Regions from separate parts of the Pantoea sp. SGAir0184 genome, predicted to be linked through region 2. Evidence: predicted binding sites of a transcription regulator. Region 2 holds the regulator's gene; the other holds the start of a gene.
What was found. Region 2 encodes LexA, which represses DNA repair genes until DNA is damaged. Its sites were predicted from a motif close to TNCTGTATGTACATACAGNA; they were not measured.
Positions count from the first base shown of each region.

Region 1: the regulator LexA is predicted to act here: its motif matches at 4,633-4,652, upstream of uvrB (excinuclease ABC subunit UvrB).

Region 1 is NZ_CP028050.1:2,924,991-2,933,097, forward strand. It holds gene moaB (molybdenum cofactor biosynthesis protein B) at 1-275, opposite strand, end outside; gene moaA (GTP 3',8-cyclase MoaA) at 293-1,279, opposite strand; molybdenum cofactor riboswitch at 1,268-1,404, opposite strand; gene yvcK (gluconeogenesis factor YvcK family protein) at 1,599-2,501, shown strand; gene uvrB (excinuclease ABC subunit UvrB) at 2,532-4,553, opposite strand; gene C1N60_RS13865 (ABC transporter ATP-binding protein) at 5,472-6,188, shown strand; gene bioD (dethiobiotin synthase) at 6,231-6,902, opposite strand; gene bioC (malonyl-ACP O-methyltransferase BioC) at 6,899-7,654, opposite strand; gene bioF (8-amino-7-oxononanoate synthase) at 7,635-8,107, opposite strand, start outside.
Region 2 is NZ_CP028050.1:3,829,416-3,837,522, forward strand. It holds gene pspG (envelope stress response protein PspG) at 159-425, opposite strand; gene dusA (tRNA dihydrouridine(20/20a) synthase DusA) at 635-1,630, opposite strand; gene traF (conjugal transfer protein TraF) at 1,721-2,968, opposite strand; gene zur (zinc uptake transcriptional repressor Zur) at 3,417-3,938, shown strand; gene C1N60_RS18170 (CsbD family protein) at 4,009-4,221, opposite strand; gene dinF (MATE family efflux transporter DinF) at 4,381-5,706, opposite strand; gene lexA (transcriptional repressor LexA) at 5,835-6,449, opposite strand; gene C1N60_RS18185 (diacylglycerol kinase) at 6,555-6,923, opposite strand; gene plsB (glycerol-3-phosphate 1-O-acyltransferase PlsB) at 7,049-8,107, shown strand, end outside.

The DNA.
Region 1 (8,107 bases), 900 kb from region 2:
AGCAGCGCTTCCGGCGTACTGTTTTTACTGTTAAAGCCGGTACCGCCGTTAATCAGCACCACCTGCACATCTTCACTGGCGATCCAGCGCGACAGCGTGGCGCGGATGCGATAACGGTTGTCCGGAACAATGGCGTGATCGACCACCTGATGCCCGGCTTCAGTCAGCGCCTCACGCAGATAGTCGCCGGAGCTGTCACTGCTGGCGTCGCGGCTGTCAGAGACGGTCATCACCGCCGCATTTAAGGCGACAAAATCGCCGGAAGGTTTACCCATGGCCGTAACTCCTGTGTTTAGCCACCAATGAAGGAGAGATTCTGCGTGATGCCGGTATTGCCCTGATGCAGGAAATGCGTCTGCTTTTTCTGCCCGAGGCTGTGAGCGATGCGCGCCTGCAGCTCGGCCTGCTGATCGTCGGAGGCCAGCAGATCGCGCAGCGGTACGCCGCCGTCGCCAAACAGGCACAGATGCAGGTTACCGATCGCCGATACGCGCAGGCGATTACAGCTGGCGCAGAAATCTTTTTCATACGGCATGATCAGGCCAACTTCACCCTGATAATCCGGATGGCGGAACACCTGGGCCGGGCCATCGCTGCGCCCGCGCGGCTGGCGCTGCCAGCCCTGCATGATCAGCTGATCGCGGATCACCTCGCCGGACACATGATGACGGCGGAACAGATCGCCGCCCTCGCCGGTTTCCATCAGCTCGATAAAGCGCAGCTGAATCGGCCGGGTGCGGATCCACGCCAGAAAGGTCTCCAGACTGTGGCTGTTGACGTCGCGCATCAGCACGCTGTTGACTTTGACGGTGCTGAAACCGGCATCAAAGGCCGCATCAATCCCCGCCATGACTTCATGAAACTTGTTCTGCCCGGTAATGGCGTGAAACTGCCGTGCGTCGAGGCTGTCGACGCTGACATTGATATGGGTGAGGCCTGCCGCACGCCAGGCGCCGACGTCGCGCGCCATGCGGTAGCCATTGGTGGTCATGGCGATCTGGCGGATTGCCGCGTTGTCGCGCACGGCGGCAATGATATCGGTGAAGTCGCGCCGCATCGAGGGTTCGCCGCCGGTCAGGCGCACTTTTTCGGTGCCCGCCGCCGCAAAGGCACGCGTCACGCGACGAATCTCATCCAGCGAGAGAAAACTTTTGTTGTGCACGCCGTTCGGCCGGTAGCCGTCGGGCAGGCAGTAGGTACAACGGAAGTTACACACATCCGTGACCGACAGGCGCAGATAATAAAAGCTGCGCGCATAGGCATCTGTAAATTGTGGCACCTGAACACCTTTCCAAAGTACGGGAGATGCAGTCATTTCTTTCTGCACCCTGGCAGCTCGCGGCTGCGGCCAGGCATCCATATCACACGACTTAGGAACGCAAGGCTTGGGAGTCTGTTGTCATTGTGGACAACACGGTTAAAGCAAATGGTAGCGCGATTTGACGCTCGCATCCATCGGCATTTATCGCTATATATATTGATACATAACGTTATTTCACCGCATTTTCGCGACAGGATACGGTAAAATGCGCGACAGATATTGATACACATCAGTTGAACGCCGTCTGCACCTCACGTGCGGCGTTTTAAGGAGCAGCATGAATCGTACCCTGGCAGATTTAGATCGCGTGGTGGCACTCGGCGGCGGCCACGGCCTTGGCCGCGTGATGTCGGCGCTGGCGCCGCTGGGCTCACGCCTGACCGGCATCGTCACCACCACCGACAACGGCGGATCCACCGGCCGCATACGCCGTTCAGAAGGCGGCATTGCCTGGGGCGACATGCGCAACTGCATTAATCAGCTGATCACCGAACCCAGCGTGGCCTCTGCCATGTTCGAGTATCGCTTTACCGGCAACGGCGAACTGGCCGGGCATAATCTGGGCAATCTGATCCTGAAAGCGCTCGATCATCTCAGCGTGCGTCCGCTGGAAGCCATCAACATTATCCGCAACCTGCTGAAGGTGGATGCGTTTCTGATTCCGATGTCAGAGCAGCCGGTGGACCTGGTCGCGCAGGATAGCGAAGGCAATATGGTGTACGGTGAAACGGCGATTGACGAAATGAAGCAGGCGCCGGAAGAGCTGATGCTGCACCCCAATGTGGTGCCGACGCGTGAAGCGCTGGACGCCGTCGCCGAGGCCGATTTGATCCTGATTGGTCCCGGCAGCTTTTACACCAGCCTGATGCCGATTCTGCTGATGGAGGAGATGGCACGCGCGCTGCGCCGGACGCCCGCCACCATGGTGTTCATCGGAAATCTCGGGCGCGAACTGAGTCCGGCGGCGGCCAGCCTGACGGTCGCCGACAAGCTGGCGATGATGGAAAAAGCCATTGGCAAACGGGTGATTGACGCTGTAGTGGTCGGCCCGTCAGCAGACACGCGCGGCGTCACTGATCGGTTGATCGTGCGCGAACCGCTGGAAGCCGCCGATATCCGCTATCGTCACGACCGCCAGCTGCTGCGCCGCGCGCTGGAACATGCCATTCAGGCGGTTTAGCCGGCGCGCAACGCGACCGCCGGTTTCACATTAAGAGGCGGCGATAAACAGTTCACGCAGCTCGTGCAGCTGGTCGCGCACCCGCGCGGCCTCTTCGAACTCCAGGTTCTGCGCGTGCTGCTGCATCTGCCCTTCCAGCTCGTGGATCTTCTTCTGCATGGCCTGGGGCGTGAGCGCCAGATAGCTGGCCTCAGCCTCGGCGGCAGTGCGTGAAGCCGTTTTGCCTTTGCCGCGCGTTTTCACCACGTTTTTGCCCAGCTCAAGAATATCGGTGATTTTCTTGTTCAGGCCCTGCGGCACAATGCCCCGCTCTTCGTTATAACGCTGCTGCTTCTCGCGGCGGCGCTCGGTCTCTTCCATCGCCCGCGCCATCGACGGCGTGATCTTATCTGCGTAGAGAATCGCTCTGCCGTTGACGTTACGCGCCGCGCGTCCGATGGTCTGAATCAGCGAGCGCTCGGAGCGCAGGAAGCCCTCTTTATCGGCGTCAAGAATCGCCACCAGCGACACTTCCGGCATATCCAGCCCTTCGCGCAGCAGGTTGATCCCCACCAGCACGTCAAACTCCCCGAGACGCAGATCGCGAATGATCTCCATACGCTCAACGGTATCAATGTCGGAATGCAGATAGCGCACCTTCTCGCCGTGCTCTTCAAGATACTCGGTGAGGTCTTCGGCCATGCGCTTGGTCAGCGTGGTGACCAGCACGCGCTCGTTGATTTCGACGCGCTTACGGATCTCCGACAGCAGATCGTCGACCTGGGTCGCCACCGGACGCACCTCAAGGATCGGATCGAGCAGACCGGTAGGCCGCACCACCTGATCGATGACGTCGCCACCCGATTTCTCCAGCTCGTAGTTACCTGGCGTGGCCGAGACGTAAATGGTCTGCGGTGCCAGCGCTTCAAACTCTTCAAAGCGCAGCGGACGGTTGTCCAGCGCCGACGGCAGGCGGAAACCGTACTCCACCAGCGTCTCTTTACGCGCGCGGTCACCGCGATACATGCCGCCAATCTGCGGAATAGTCACGTGGGATTCATCGACCACCAGCAGGCCATCCGCCGGCAGGTAATCAAACAGCGTCGGCGGCGGCTCGCCCGGTCCGCGCCCGGAGAGATAGCGCGAATAGTTTTCAATGCCCGAGCAGTAGCCGAGTTCGTTCATCATTTCGAGGTCAAACTGGGTGCGCTGGGTGATGCGCTGCTCTTCCAGCAGTTTGTTGTTCTCCAGCAGCACTTTGCGCCGCACCGCCAGCTCATCCTTAATCTCTTCCATCGCCTGCAGAATACGCTCGCGCGGCGTCACATAGTGCGTCTTCGGGTAGATGGTGAAACGCGGAATCACCGAGATCACCTGGCCGGTCAGCGGGTCGAACAGCGACAGGCGCTCAACCTCTTCATCAAACAGCTCTACACGCAGACCAATGTCATCGGATTCCGCCGGGAAGATATCGATCACTTCGCCGCGCACGCGGAAGGTGCCGCGCTGGAAAACCTGATCGTTGCGGGTGTACTGCAGTTCTGCGAGGCGGCGCAGGATGCTGCGCTGGTCGATGATCATGCCGCGCGTCAGATGCAGCATCATTTTCAGGTAGAGATCGGGATCGCCCAGGCCGTAGATAGCAGAAACCGACGCCACCACAATCACGTCGCGGCGCTCCAGCATCGCTTTAGTGGCAGAGAGACGCATCTGCTCGATGTGCTCGTTTACCGCCGCATCTTTCTCGATGAAGGTATCCGAACTGGGCACGTAGGCTTCCGGCTGATAGTAGTCGTAGTAGGAGACGAAGAACTCGACCGCGTTATCCGGGAAGAACTCTTTCATCTCACCATACAGCTGTGCCGCCAGCGTTTTATTCGGTGCCATTACCATGGTCGGCCGGTTGAGATCGGCAATGACGTTGGCGATGGTAAAAGTTTTTCCTGAACCGGTAACTCCCAGCAGCGTCTGGTGCGCCAGTCCATCCTCCAGCCCTTCTTCAAGGCGACGAATCGCCTCAGGCTGATCGCCTGAAGGTTTGAAAGCGGAGTTGAGTTTAAAGGCTTTACTCATGGTATTACGGTTCCTGCTGAAGAAGTCGGCGGGCAGGCTGGTAATTCTACTCTGCTATGGCGATTTTGCCAGAAAAAAATACTGGATATAATTACAGATATGCTGCACGATGATGGGGAGATGCCGCGATTCGCTTCAGCGTAATTTATGCGGTAATCCGGAAGCGTTTGTTGCGCAAGGTTATCCCCAGACGAGCAACGCTTTTAACAATTGTCAATAGAGCGTCATTAAATTGCAGTCTGATGACAAGCCAGACAATTCTCAGGCTTGCTTTTAAATAACCTGCTGATTTAAAAGAGATTGACTCAAAAGCCCAGTTTCGCAGCATTATGTATGCAACCCGCGTATTTCCTCGCTTGCGCCCGGTTTTCAGTCGCTAATGCACAAGGTTATCCACAGGAATAGTGGATAACTGAATCCAGCCCCACGTCCATCGGCTGTGTATAATTTTCCCCTCGCTTATCCTGCCGTGCGAAAAAATTTTTTTTGCGATTATTTTTCCATCATCCCGTGCGGCTTTAACTATTCTTTTGGCGTACCCCATCGTGCCGTAACGGGAAAAAGCCCAGCGTTAAGGCCACTTATTTCTTCAGTCCCTGCCTTATGACAGTACAGATGCACCAGAAACGTTAAGCAGTCAGCACCGTCAAAGTGCAGGCGAGTTATTACTGCGGGCAATTGTTAAGCTTTACTCATCAATTATGGCGAGTTTCGCTGCCTTTTACCCCGGTTGAGGCTGCTTTGGCGGATCTGGCCTGGGAATTGCAGTGAATTAACGGTGGAGTGACGAGTCCATGCCGGCAGGATGAACAAGCGCCGCCGGCGACAGCAGTGTCCCAATAGCCATTGTGCATGACTGTATGCCAGACGACACAGAGCGGGAGCATTCAGGCGAATAATCTGGAAGGAGAATGTCAGATGCTGAGTTTACGTTCGGTGAATCAATTTTACGGTCAGAACCATATTTTATGGGATGTGGATCTCGATCTGCCGCCAGGCACCTGCACCGGCGTGCTGGGCAGCCCGGGGATGGGCAAAACCACGCTGGTGAACTGTATTATGGGTCGCCTGCCCATTAATAGTGGATCGATGACCTGGCAGGAAGACGGCGCGCCGCCGGAAAACCTGCTGCTGCAGCCTGCTGAGCAACGCGCGCGCATGGGCATCGGCTACGTACCACAGGGACGCCACATCTTTTCCCAGATGAGCGTGGAAGATAACCTGCTGATTGCGCTGATGGCGGCACAGGACGATCGCAGCCGCGCCATTCCCGAGATGGTGTTCGATCTGTTTCCGGCGCTCTACTCGCTGCGTCATCAGCGCAGTGGCGAACTGCCGATGGATCAGCAGCAGCAGTTGGCCCTGGCGCGCGCGCTGGTGCTGCAGCCGAAACTATTGATCCTCGATGAACCCACCGAAGGCATGTCGCCGTGGCTGGAGGAGGAGATGGGGAATCTGATTCGCCGCCTGAACCGCGACTATGGCCTGACGATTCTGCTGCTGGAACAGCATGTGTCGTTCATTCGCCGCGTGGCAGACTATTTTCTGCTGCTGCATCGTGGCCGCAACGTGGCGCAGGGCAGCGTGGCGCAGCTGGATGATGTAACGGTGAGTAAGTGGCTAACGGCCACCTAGCGTCGGTAGCCTGCGGCGCAGAGTGCTGCGCCGCCGCGCCATTTACTGTGGCAGGGTAAGGTAACGGCCACAGTCGGCCTGCTGCGCCGCGCTGCTCAGCCACGGAATCTCACCGAGGAACGGGGCCGCAATGCGCTGTTGTAGCGTCGCCAGATATTCCGCATGTCGCTTACCCGGCGGCTGGATGTCATTGGCAATCCAGCCGGCGAGGCGCAACCCGCGCGTCTTCACCGCTTCCGCCGTCAGCATGGCGTGGTTGATGCAGCCGAGCTTCACGCCAACCACCAGAATCACCGGCAGCTGCTCGGCGGCGACCCAGTCGGCGTAAGTTTGCGTCGCGGACAGCGGCGTGAACCAGCCGCCCGCGCCTTCCACCAGCACCCATTCAGCCTGCTGCTCCAGCGCGCGTAAGCCAGCGGAGAGCTGCGCAAATTCAATCGGTCTGCCCTCTTCCGCGCTGACGATATGCGGCGACGTCGGTTCGATGAACGCCAGCGGGTTTACCTGCTCATAGCTCAGCGCCAGGCTGCTGTAGCGCTGCAGCGCCAGCGCGTCGCTGTTGCGCACGCCGTCGGGCGTAATCTCGCAGCCGGAGGCCACCGGTTTGTAGCCAGCAGTGCGTAATCCCGCAGCGCTGGCCGCCTGCAACAGAGCGCCGCTGGCGACTGTTTTGCCCACTTCGGTGTCAGTTCCGGTAATAAACCAGCGTGTCATTTTTGTAAAACTCCATACATCAGGTGATAACTGAGACGATAGCCGTGCGCATCCTGCGGCCAGTGCTGCTCCAGCTGCGCCAGCTGCGGGCGCGTCAGCAGAGCCGCGTGTCGCCCATCGTGCAGATGCGTTGCGCCGATGCCTTTCAGCGAGCGCATGGCGCTGAGCGCGCTTGGGAAGTGCAGCGTGACGATCTGCGTCTGGCTGCGCAGCGGCAGGCCCGCGGTCGCCAGGGCAAAGGCATCGCCGCTGAGGAAGCGATTGGCGTGACGCCGACCATCGATCTGCGCCCACGCCTGGTGCACCTCCTGCAGCGAGCCGTCGAGCAGCGTCGAGAACAGCACGCTGCCGCCCGGGCGCGTCACGCGCAGAAACTGCTGCAGCGCGGTGCGCAGATCGCTGCTCCATTGCACCGCCAGGTTGCTCCAGACGCCGTCGACGCTGTTATCTGCCAGCGGTAACTGGTCGATATCGCCCTGTAAATAGTCGTGCGCCGAGTGCTGTTCGCGCGCCGCCTGCAGCATCGCCGGTGACAGATCCAGCGCGCAGACCTGGCGACCGCGATCGCGCCAGTAGCGGCTGAACCAGCCGGTGCCGCAGCCGGCATCCAGCAGCTGTGGGCCAAATCCGGCCGGCGCCAGCGCCAGCAGCGCCTCGCCGCTCTGGCGCTGCAGCTGAGCATGCTGTTCGTAGTGCGCGGCCGCCCGGCCAAACGCCTGCGCCACCGCCTGTTTATTCACCTGCAGCGTCATACAGTGCCTCCAGTAACGCGTCGATATCTTCGGGATGATGCGCCGCGGTGAGCGTAATGCGCAGCCGCGCGGTACCCGGCGGCACCGTCGGTGGCCGGATCGCGCTTACCCAGCAACCGGCCTGCGCCAGCCGCTGTGACAGCGCCAGCGCGGCACGGTTTTCGCCAACGATCAGCGGCTGAATGGCGCTGTCAGAGGCCATCAGCTGCCACGGCAACTGCGCCGCTCCCGCGCGAAAGCGGGCAATATTTTGCTGCAACCGCGCGCGCAGCGCGTCGCCCTGCTGGATCTGCGCCAGCGCCGCCAGCAGCGCACAGCACTGCGCCGGCGGCATGGCGGTGGAATAGATTAAATGGCGCGAGAATTGCTCGACGTAATCTGCGGTGGCGTCATCACACAGCAGCGCGGCGCCGCTGACGCCAAAGCCTTTACCAAAGGTCACCACCAGCAATT
Region 2 (8,107 bases):
CCCTTTTCTTTCTTTTTTATAGTTCGCGCTGGTGTAGGGACAGCGGCGATGAATTCGTCTGAATTTCTTTACCTATCCTGACAGAAAACATAAGTAAAAAATATGTTTAATTGCGAATTCGTACTAAGCAATCACCAACTCTGTGATCGTAACCGCATTTAGCGCCAGCTTCTCTTCTCTAAGTCACTGATTTTCCTTTTCAGCCGGTTAAGTTTCACCTCACCCTGCGGCGTGGTAAATGCGCGATACAGCCACACGGCGACCACCGCCAGCACCAGCCACGGCAACAATTTTATAACAAGCGCAAACAGCCCGCCGAGAAACATCACCACGGTGGCCACCACCAGCGCGGCGATCACGCCCAGCAGCGATACGCCAGTCAGCAGCAGCATCATAAAAAAGCCGATAACGAATAATATTTCCACGAGCGCTCTCCTGTATCAGTAATGCAGAAGGTATTACAAGATACGTGCCAGGTCGTAACGATCGCTAAGTCATTGATTTATTGCTTTGATGCAGGGCAGAGGGGACGTTGATTTGGTGAAATTGACTAACTGCTGGTGAATTAAAAACCGCACGATGAAACCGTGCGGTTCAAACCGTCCTGCCAGCCTGACCAGGCCGGCTCGCGGGATCAGGCTTCCTGCACAATGCGGTCGGCCACCAGCGCCAGCGCCGCTTCCAGCACGCGGACGTCGGCGCCCGGTTTGTGGGCATTTTCGCTCAGGTGACGGCGCCACTGGCGCGCGCCGGGAATGCCCTGGAACAGGCCCAGCATGTGGCGCGTAATGTGTCCCAGATAGGTGCCCTGTGCCAGTTCGGCTTCGATGTAAGGGTACATGGAACGCACCACGGCGACCGGATCGGCCACCGGTGTCTCGCGGCCAAACAGCTGGCGATCAACCTGCGCCAGAATGCCGGGATTTTGATAGGCCTCGCGCCCCATCATCACGCCGTCCAGGTGCTGCAGATGCGCTTTGGCCTCTTCAAGCGTCTTAACGCCGCCGTTGATTGCCATGGTCAGCGCCGGGAAATCCCGCTTCAGCTGGTAAACACGCGGATAATCGAGCGGTGGAATTTCACGGTTCTCTTTCGGGCTGAGACCCGACAGCCACGCTTTACGCGCATGAATAATGAACGTATCACAACCGCCCTGCTGCGCCACGGTGCCGACAAAATCGCACAGGAAAGCATAACTGTCCTGATCGTCAATACCGATGCGGGTTTTCACCGTGACCGGAATGCTGACCACATCGCGCATCGCTTTGATACAGTCCGCGACCAGCGCCGCCTCACCCATCAGGCACGCGCCAAAACGGCCGTTCTGTACCCGATCGGACGGACAACCCACGTTCAGGTTGATCTCATCGTATCCGCGCGCTTCTGCCAGCTTTGCACAGGTTGCCAGCGCTGCCGGATCGCTACCGCCCAGCTGCAGCGCCAGCGGATGCTCCGCCTCGCTATAGGCCAGATAGTCGCCTTTGCCGTGGATGATGGCACCGGTGGTCACCATTTCGGTGTACAGCAGCGTGTCGCCGCTCAGCTGACGGTGAAAATAGCGACAGTGACGGTCGGTCCAGTCCAGCATTGGGGCGATGGAGAAACGTTGCGAAGAGAATGTATCGGTCATGAAACGCAGTAAATCCGCAGTTAAGTGATGAGAAACTGCGCAATGATATCACAGCTGTGACGGGCGACACAGCCGCCCGTCATCGTGTGGTCAGAAGTTAAACCCGAGCTGCACCATGGCGCCCCAGGTATTGTCTTTGCCGACCGAACCGGCCAGGTCCAGATGCACCGCATTGTTGAACGGCGACACGCCGAGACCGGCCGTAAACACATCGGTGTCATTCGACTTCATATCCGCGCGATAGCCGGCACGCAGCGCCAGCCAGTCCAGCACGCGATATTCACCACCCACGCCAGCGTACTGACTGCTCTCCTGCGATTTAAAACGTTTGGTTTCGGTCAGATCGACATCGCCAGTCAGGGTAAAGGGTCCGCGATTCCACGCCAGTCCGGTAGTTACCAGCGGGCGAATCTGATACGTATCGCGATAGCCGTTAACCTCTTTGGTGTCGATATCGCGCGATACCAGGTTCTGCCCGGTCACGCCGAAGGTCCAGTTCTCCGCGAAGTCGGTAGCGATACCGGCATCGACGTTGAAACCGGTATCGGTGCTGCGATAGCGGCTGTCGTTAATATCATTCTTGTCGTAGTTATAAACGCTGGCGGTGTAGTTATACAGCCAGGTTTTCTGCAGCTTTGGCGTGACGCCAACGGAGACCGGGTGACCGGCGATGGTGAACTCGTGCGCCATTGCGACGCCGTAATCGGTGATCAGGGCAGCCAGGCCGTTGGCACTGGAGCGCAGATTATTTTGGTCGCCCGGCAAGGGAATGCGGCCATTTGCGACCTGATCCAGATAATCGATATCGCTCTGTACCACGTTAGCGCGGATGTGCGCCGTGCCGTAGGCTTTGGTGATGAAGGCGAAAGGAAGGGTCTCGTTGGGAATGCTGACGGCCAGCGCCACGCCTGCGGTGCCATTCGCTTTATCACCGCGCAGATCGCGCAGCTGATTGGCCATATCACCTGCCGCGGCTCTGACCTGAGGCGCACCGTTGATGATCTCCGGCAGCGTGATGTTGTTGATCACGTCACGATAGCGGTCCACCGTATCAGTAATTTCGTCTACGCGATCCACTAATTTGTCTTTGTCAGTAATCTGCACACCGGCTGAAGGAAAAATGATGCTGACGTTATCTTCAGGCTGCGCTTTGGTCATCAATGCCGGGTTAGCCAGCACTGCCGAGCTCCAGGTTGAGGAAGCGACACCGGTTCCCCCCATGGCATCGTTACGCGCATCGTACCAGGTGCCAGCAGCAAATGCTGATGAGGTAACAAATACCGCATTAAAACCAACAACATAAGAAATTTTCTTGCGTCTGAATAATGTCTTCACCATGAGTCTGCCATCACCTTTTACTTGTCGTGGACTGTCTCTACGACGGAATAGTTTATTAGCCCTATTCTGAACGCTGGCTAACGCTTTATTGCTGTGAATTGAAAGGAATTAGCATTGCTATTCGCAGAATTGGTCACGCCCGCACCATTCTGCTGTTGTTTTATGCAGAAATATGAACGTCAGCTAAATTGATGCCAGAAATTACTTAAAACCTTTTGAACCATAGCCACTAAGTCAGTGAGTTGCAAAGCAAAAAGATGGGTTAACCTGTGAGAAAAAACTCAGGAAGGAAAAGCATGGCTTAACAGAAGGAGGTACCAGGACGCAACGCGGCAGATAAGTGGCTGAAAGCTGGACATTTCCTGGATGATATAAGGTAAAAAAGCAATGGCAGCAGCGTAAAAGTTTGTGTGATAAAATAACATCACCCATCACCTGGAGAATGCTTATGCCAAACCTCACGCCCGAACAACTGCTCACGCAGGCTGAATCTCTGTGCCTTGACCGTGGCGTGCGCCTCACTACGCAGCGCGCAGAAGTGCTGCGCCTGATGGCGGAGCAGAACGGTTCCATTAGCGCTTACGATTTGCTGGACCAACTGCGCATCAGTGAACCCCAGGCGAAACCACCGACTATTTATCGCGCGCTGGATTTCCTGCTGGAGCAGGGGTTTATTCATCGGGTGGAGTCAAATAACAGTTATGTGGTGTGCCACCATTTCGACGAGCCGGCGCACACATCGGTGATGCTGGTGTGCGACAACTGTGCCGCCGTCAGTGAGAAGCACGCGCACGGCGTGGAAAAGATCATCGCCGGGTTGGCCGATCAGGCGGGTTTTACCTTACGTCATAGCGTTATTGAGGCGCACGGCCTGTGTGAAAACTGTGCCGAAGTGGCGGCCTGCACACAGCCGGGTAGCTGTCAGCACGATCATGAAGTGGAAAGTAAGAAGAAGGTGCGTAAAGGGTAACTGGCACGTCCGTGTGCCAGGCCGATCGTAACGATCAGCGGGTAGGAGCATCATCCTTAAAGCGGGAGACTTACCAGCGGTAATCTTTGTTTTGACTTTCCCAGTCTTTCAATTCACGTTCAGCTTCATCTTTGGCGTAACCGTAACGTTCCTGGATTTTACCCACCAGCTGATCGCGTTTCCCTTCGATCACGGTCAAATCGTCATCGGTCAACTTGCCCCATTTCTCTTTAAACTTCCCTTTAAACTGCTTCCAGTTTCCGCTCGCTTCGTCTTTGTTCATAACAATCCTCCACGTCTTCCTGAATGAGATGGTTTATTTCTCATGTAATGCCGGAAATAACCATATAACGCGCTACTTATCTGCGCCGTTTGAGATAATTATAGTAGCCGCTTCGGATTGTGCACGGAATTACAGATTATTCTGGTGCCTGCGCTGCGCTTATGGCTGACTAAACCAGCTGTCACGCTGCCAGTGGCGGCGCCACATCCATCCCAGCGTCAGGCCGCGCAGCGCCAGAAACACCGTGATCGCCAGCCATAAACCGTGATTCCCTAACCACGGCAGCGTTAGCAAAGTGATACCGAAACCGGCTGCTGCCATGATCATGCTGTTACGCATTTCGCGGCCGCGCGTCGCGCCAATGAACATGCCGTCCAGCAGATAACACCAGACGCCGACCAGCGGTAAAATTACCTGCCACAGCAGAAAGCGATCGGCCATCTCACGCAGCGGCTGCAGCGAGGTAAGCAATGCAACAATGTACGGCCCGCTGAGCGCATAAATAAGCGCAAACAGCAGCGCAACGATACCCGCCTGGCGACAGGCGGCATGCCAGATCAGCAGCAGCCGGCTGCGATCTTTTGCCCCTACCGCTTCACCCGAGCAGGCTTCCACCGCGTAAGCAAAGCCGTCCAGCGCATAGGCAGTAAACGTCAGGAACATCAACAGCACCGCATTGACCGCAACCACATCCGGTCCGATGCGTGCACCCAGCAGGGTCAGTGAGGCAAAGCAAATCTGCAGCATGAGCGAGCGCAGCATGATGTCGCGATTAAGGCGAAATAACCGCGCCGCGTCACCGCGCCAGCTGTTTTTCAGCAGTTTGAAATCGATGCCGCGCAGTTTCAGTACGCGCGCCACCATCCATAATCCCACTGCCAGCGTCACGTATTCGGCCAGCGCCGTGGCGGCGGCGGCACCGGCAACGCCCCAGTGCAATTTCAGCACCAGCAGCAGATCGAGCAGGATGTTGACCAGGTTTCCGACAATCAGCAGAACCATCGGCGCACGCGCATACTGCACGCCCAGCAGCCAGCCGAGAATCACCAGGTTAGCCAGCGTAGCCGGTGCGCTCAGCCAGCGGATTTCAATGAAGATCTGCGCCTGCTGCTGGACTTCCGCGCTGCCGCCCATCAGCGTTGCCGCCAGGCTACTGGCAGGAGAACGCAGCAGCGCCAGCAGCAACCCGGCGGCAAGAGCGATCAGCAGCGGCTGCATCAGTGCGCGCGCCAGTGCCTGTTTATCGCCGGCCCCGAACGCCTGGGCGGTTAAACCGGTGGTGCTCATACGCAGAAACAGCAGCAGCATAAAGATGAAGCTGGTTGCCGTGGTGCCTACGGCCACGCCGCCGAGGTAGATCGGGCTATCAAGATGGCCAATCACGGCGGTATCGACCACGCCGAGCAGCGGCACAGTGATATTGGAGAGGATCATTGGCAACGCCAGTCGCCACAGCGTTTTATCAGAAGAGGAAAATAGCTGCATCAGCCCCATCCCGAGGGTTACGGTAGTCGGCCTGAGCGAGCGCCTTACGGGCCGGGAACAAGAGTATGATTAAAGCAGACTGCGGCCAGCGCGCGAGCGCCGCCGCAGCGGGGGAGATCAACCGGGTTTCAGAGCCACTCGCCGTTGCGCACGATGCCAACGGCCAGCCCTTCCACGGTTAGCGACTGTTCACGGGTATCCACAACAATCGGCTGGAAATCATTGTTTTCCGGCAGCAGCTGGACAATCGCGCCCTGCTTCTTCCAGCGTTTCACCGTGACTTCATCATCGATACGCGCAACCACCACCTGGCCATTGCGCACTTCCTGCGTTTTATGCACCGCGAGCAGATCGCCGTCCATAATGCCGATATCTTTCATCGACATACCGCTGACGCGCAGCAGGAAATCGGCAGAGGGTTTGAACAGGTTGGCGTCGACCTGATAGTGGGCTTCGATATGTTCCTGCGCCAGCAGCGGTTCACCGGCGGCGACGCGACCGATCAGTGGCAGCCCTTCACTCGCCTCTTCTTCCATCAGCAGGCGGATACCGCGCGATGCACCGGAGACGATTTCAATGACACCTTTACGCGCCAGCGCTTTCAGGTGCTCTTCAGCAGCGTTAGGCGAGCGGAAGCCCAGTTGCGAAGCAATTTCAGCACGCGTTGGCGGCATGCCGGTCTGATTAATATGGTCGCGAATCAGGTCATAGACCTGTTGCTGCCTGCTGGTTAACGCTTTCATCCCGCCCCCTGGTTGTTTATACAGTCGCTGTGAGTATATACAGGTATTGGCGAAATGAAAACCGAAACAGAGGGAAAAATCAGCGGCTTGATGAATGTGGAATGTTTATCGCAAATGCGACCAAAGCAGCGCGATCCAGACAAACAGAGCCAGTAAGATAGCCAGCAGTACCGCCGCCGAGCCCATGTCTTTGGCGCGTCCCGCCAGCGGATGGCGTTCCTGACCAATACGGTCCACCACGGCTTCGATGGCACTATTAAGGATCTCAACAATGACTACCAGCACCACCGAGCCAATCAGCAACACACGCGTGATGATATCGACATCCAGCCAGCAGGCGATGGCAACCGCGACCAGTGCGGCAATCGCCTCCTGGCGAAAAGCGGCTTCATGCTGCCAGGCAGCGCGCAGCCCCTGCCAGGAATAACCGGCGGCTTTAATGATTCTCAGGAAACCGGTGACGTTATTTGCCATGTTGTGGAACCCTTAACTGTTTTTGACGTCAATGTCTGGGCGCGCGAGGTGGCACAGCCACAGATCTTCGCCGCACTTTCTGGTATGCTTGCCGCGCTTTGCTAACAAGAGGCTTCAAGTTGTCTATGTCAGGTTGGCGTAAACTCTATTACAAATTGTTGAATTTACCACTCTCTATTTTGGTAAAAAGTAAGGTCATTCCGACCGATCCGATCTCGGAACACGGTATCGATCCGACCCGTCCGGTGATGTATGTTTTGCCTTATGATTCAAAGGCGGACCTGCTCACGCTACGCGCACAGTGCCTGAAGCACGATCTGCCGGATCCGCTGGCGCCGCTGGAGATTGACGGCACCCTGCTGCCGCGCCACGTATTTATTCACGATGGGCCGCGCGTCTTCCCCTATTTCGTGGCGAACCCGGAGTCGGTCAAGCTTTTCCATGACTACCTCGATCTGCACCGCAATAATGCGGCGCTGGACGTACAGATGCTGCCGGTTTCCGTGATGTTTGGCCGTGCGCCAGGCCGTGAAATTCAGGGCGAACCGACGCCACATCTGCGTATTCTTAACGGTATACAGAAGTTCTTTGCCATCCTGTGGCACGGTCGCGACAGCTTTGTCCGCTTCTCGCCCACGGTTTCGCTGCGTCAGATGGCCACCGAACACGGTACCGATCAGTCGATCGCGCAGAAGCTGGCACGTGTCGCACGCATTCATTTTGCCCGCCAGCGGCTGGCAGCCGTCGGCCCGCGTCTGCCGGCACGCCAGGATCTGTTCAACAAGCTGCTGCAGTCCAAAGCAATTGAGAAAGCGGTTGAAGACGAAGCGCGCAGCAAGAAGATTTCGCATGAAAAAGCGCAGCAGAACGCCATCGAAATGATGGAAGAAGTGGCGGCGGATTTCTCGTACGAAGCGATCCGCGTGACTGACCGTGTGATGGGCTGGCTGTGGAGTCGGCTCTATCAGGGCATTAACGTGCACGGCGGCGAACGCGTGCGCCAGCTGGCGCAGGATGGTCACGAAATTGTTTACGTGCCCTGCCACCGCAGCCACATGGATTATCTGCTGCTGTCCTATGTGCTCTATCATCAGGGCCTGGTGCCGCCGCATATTGCTGCCGGTATCAATCTAAACTTCTGGCCAGCCGGACCGATTTTCCGTCGTCTCGGTGCCTTCTTTATT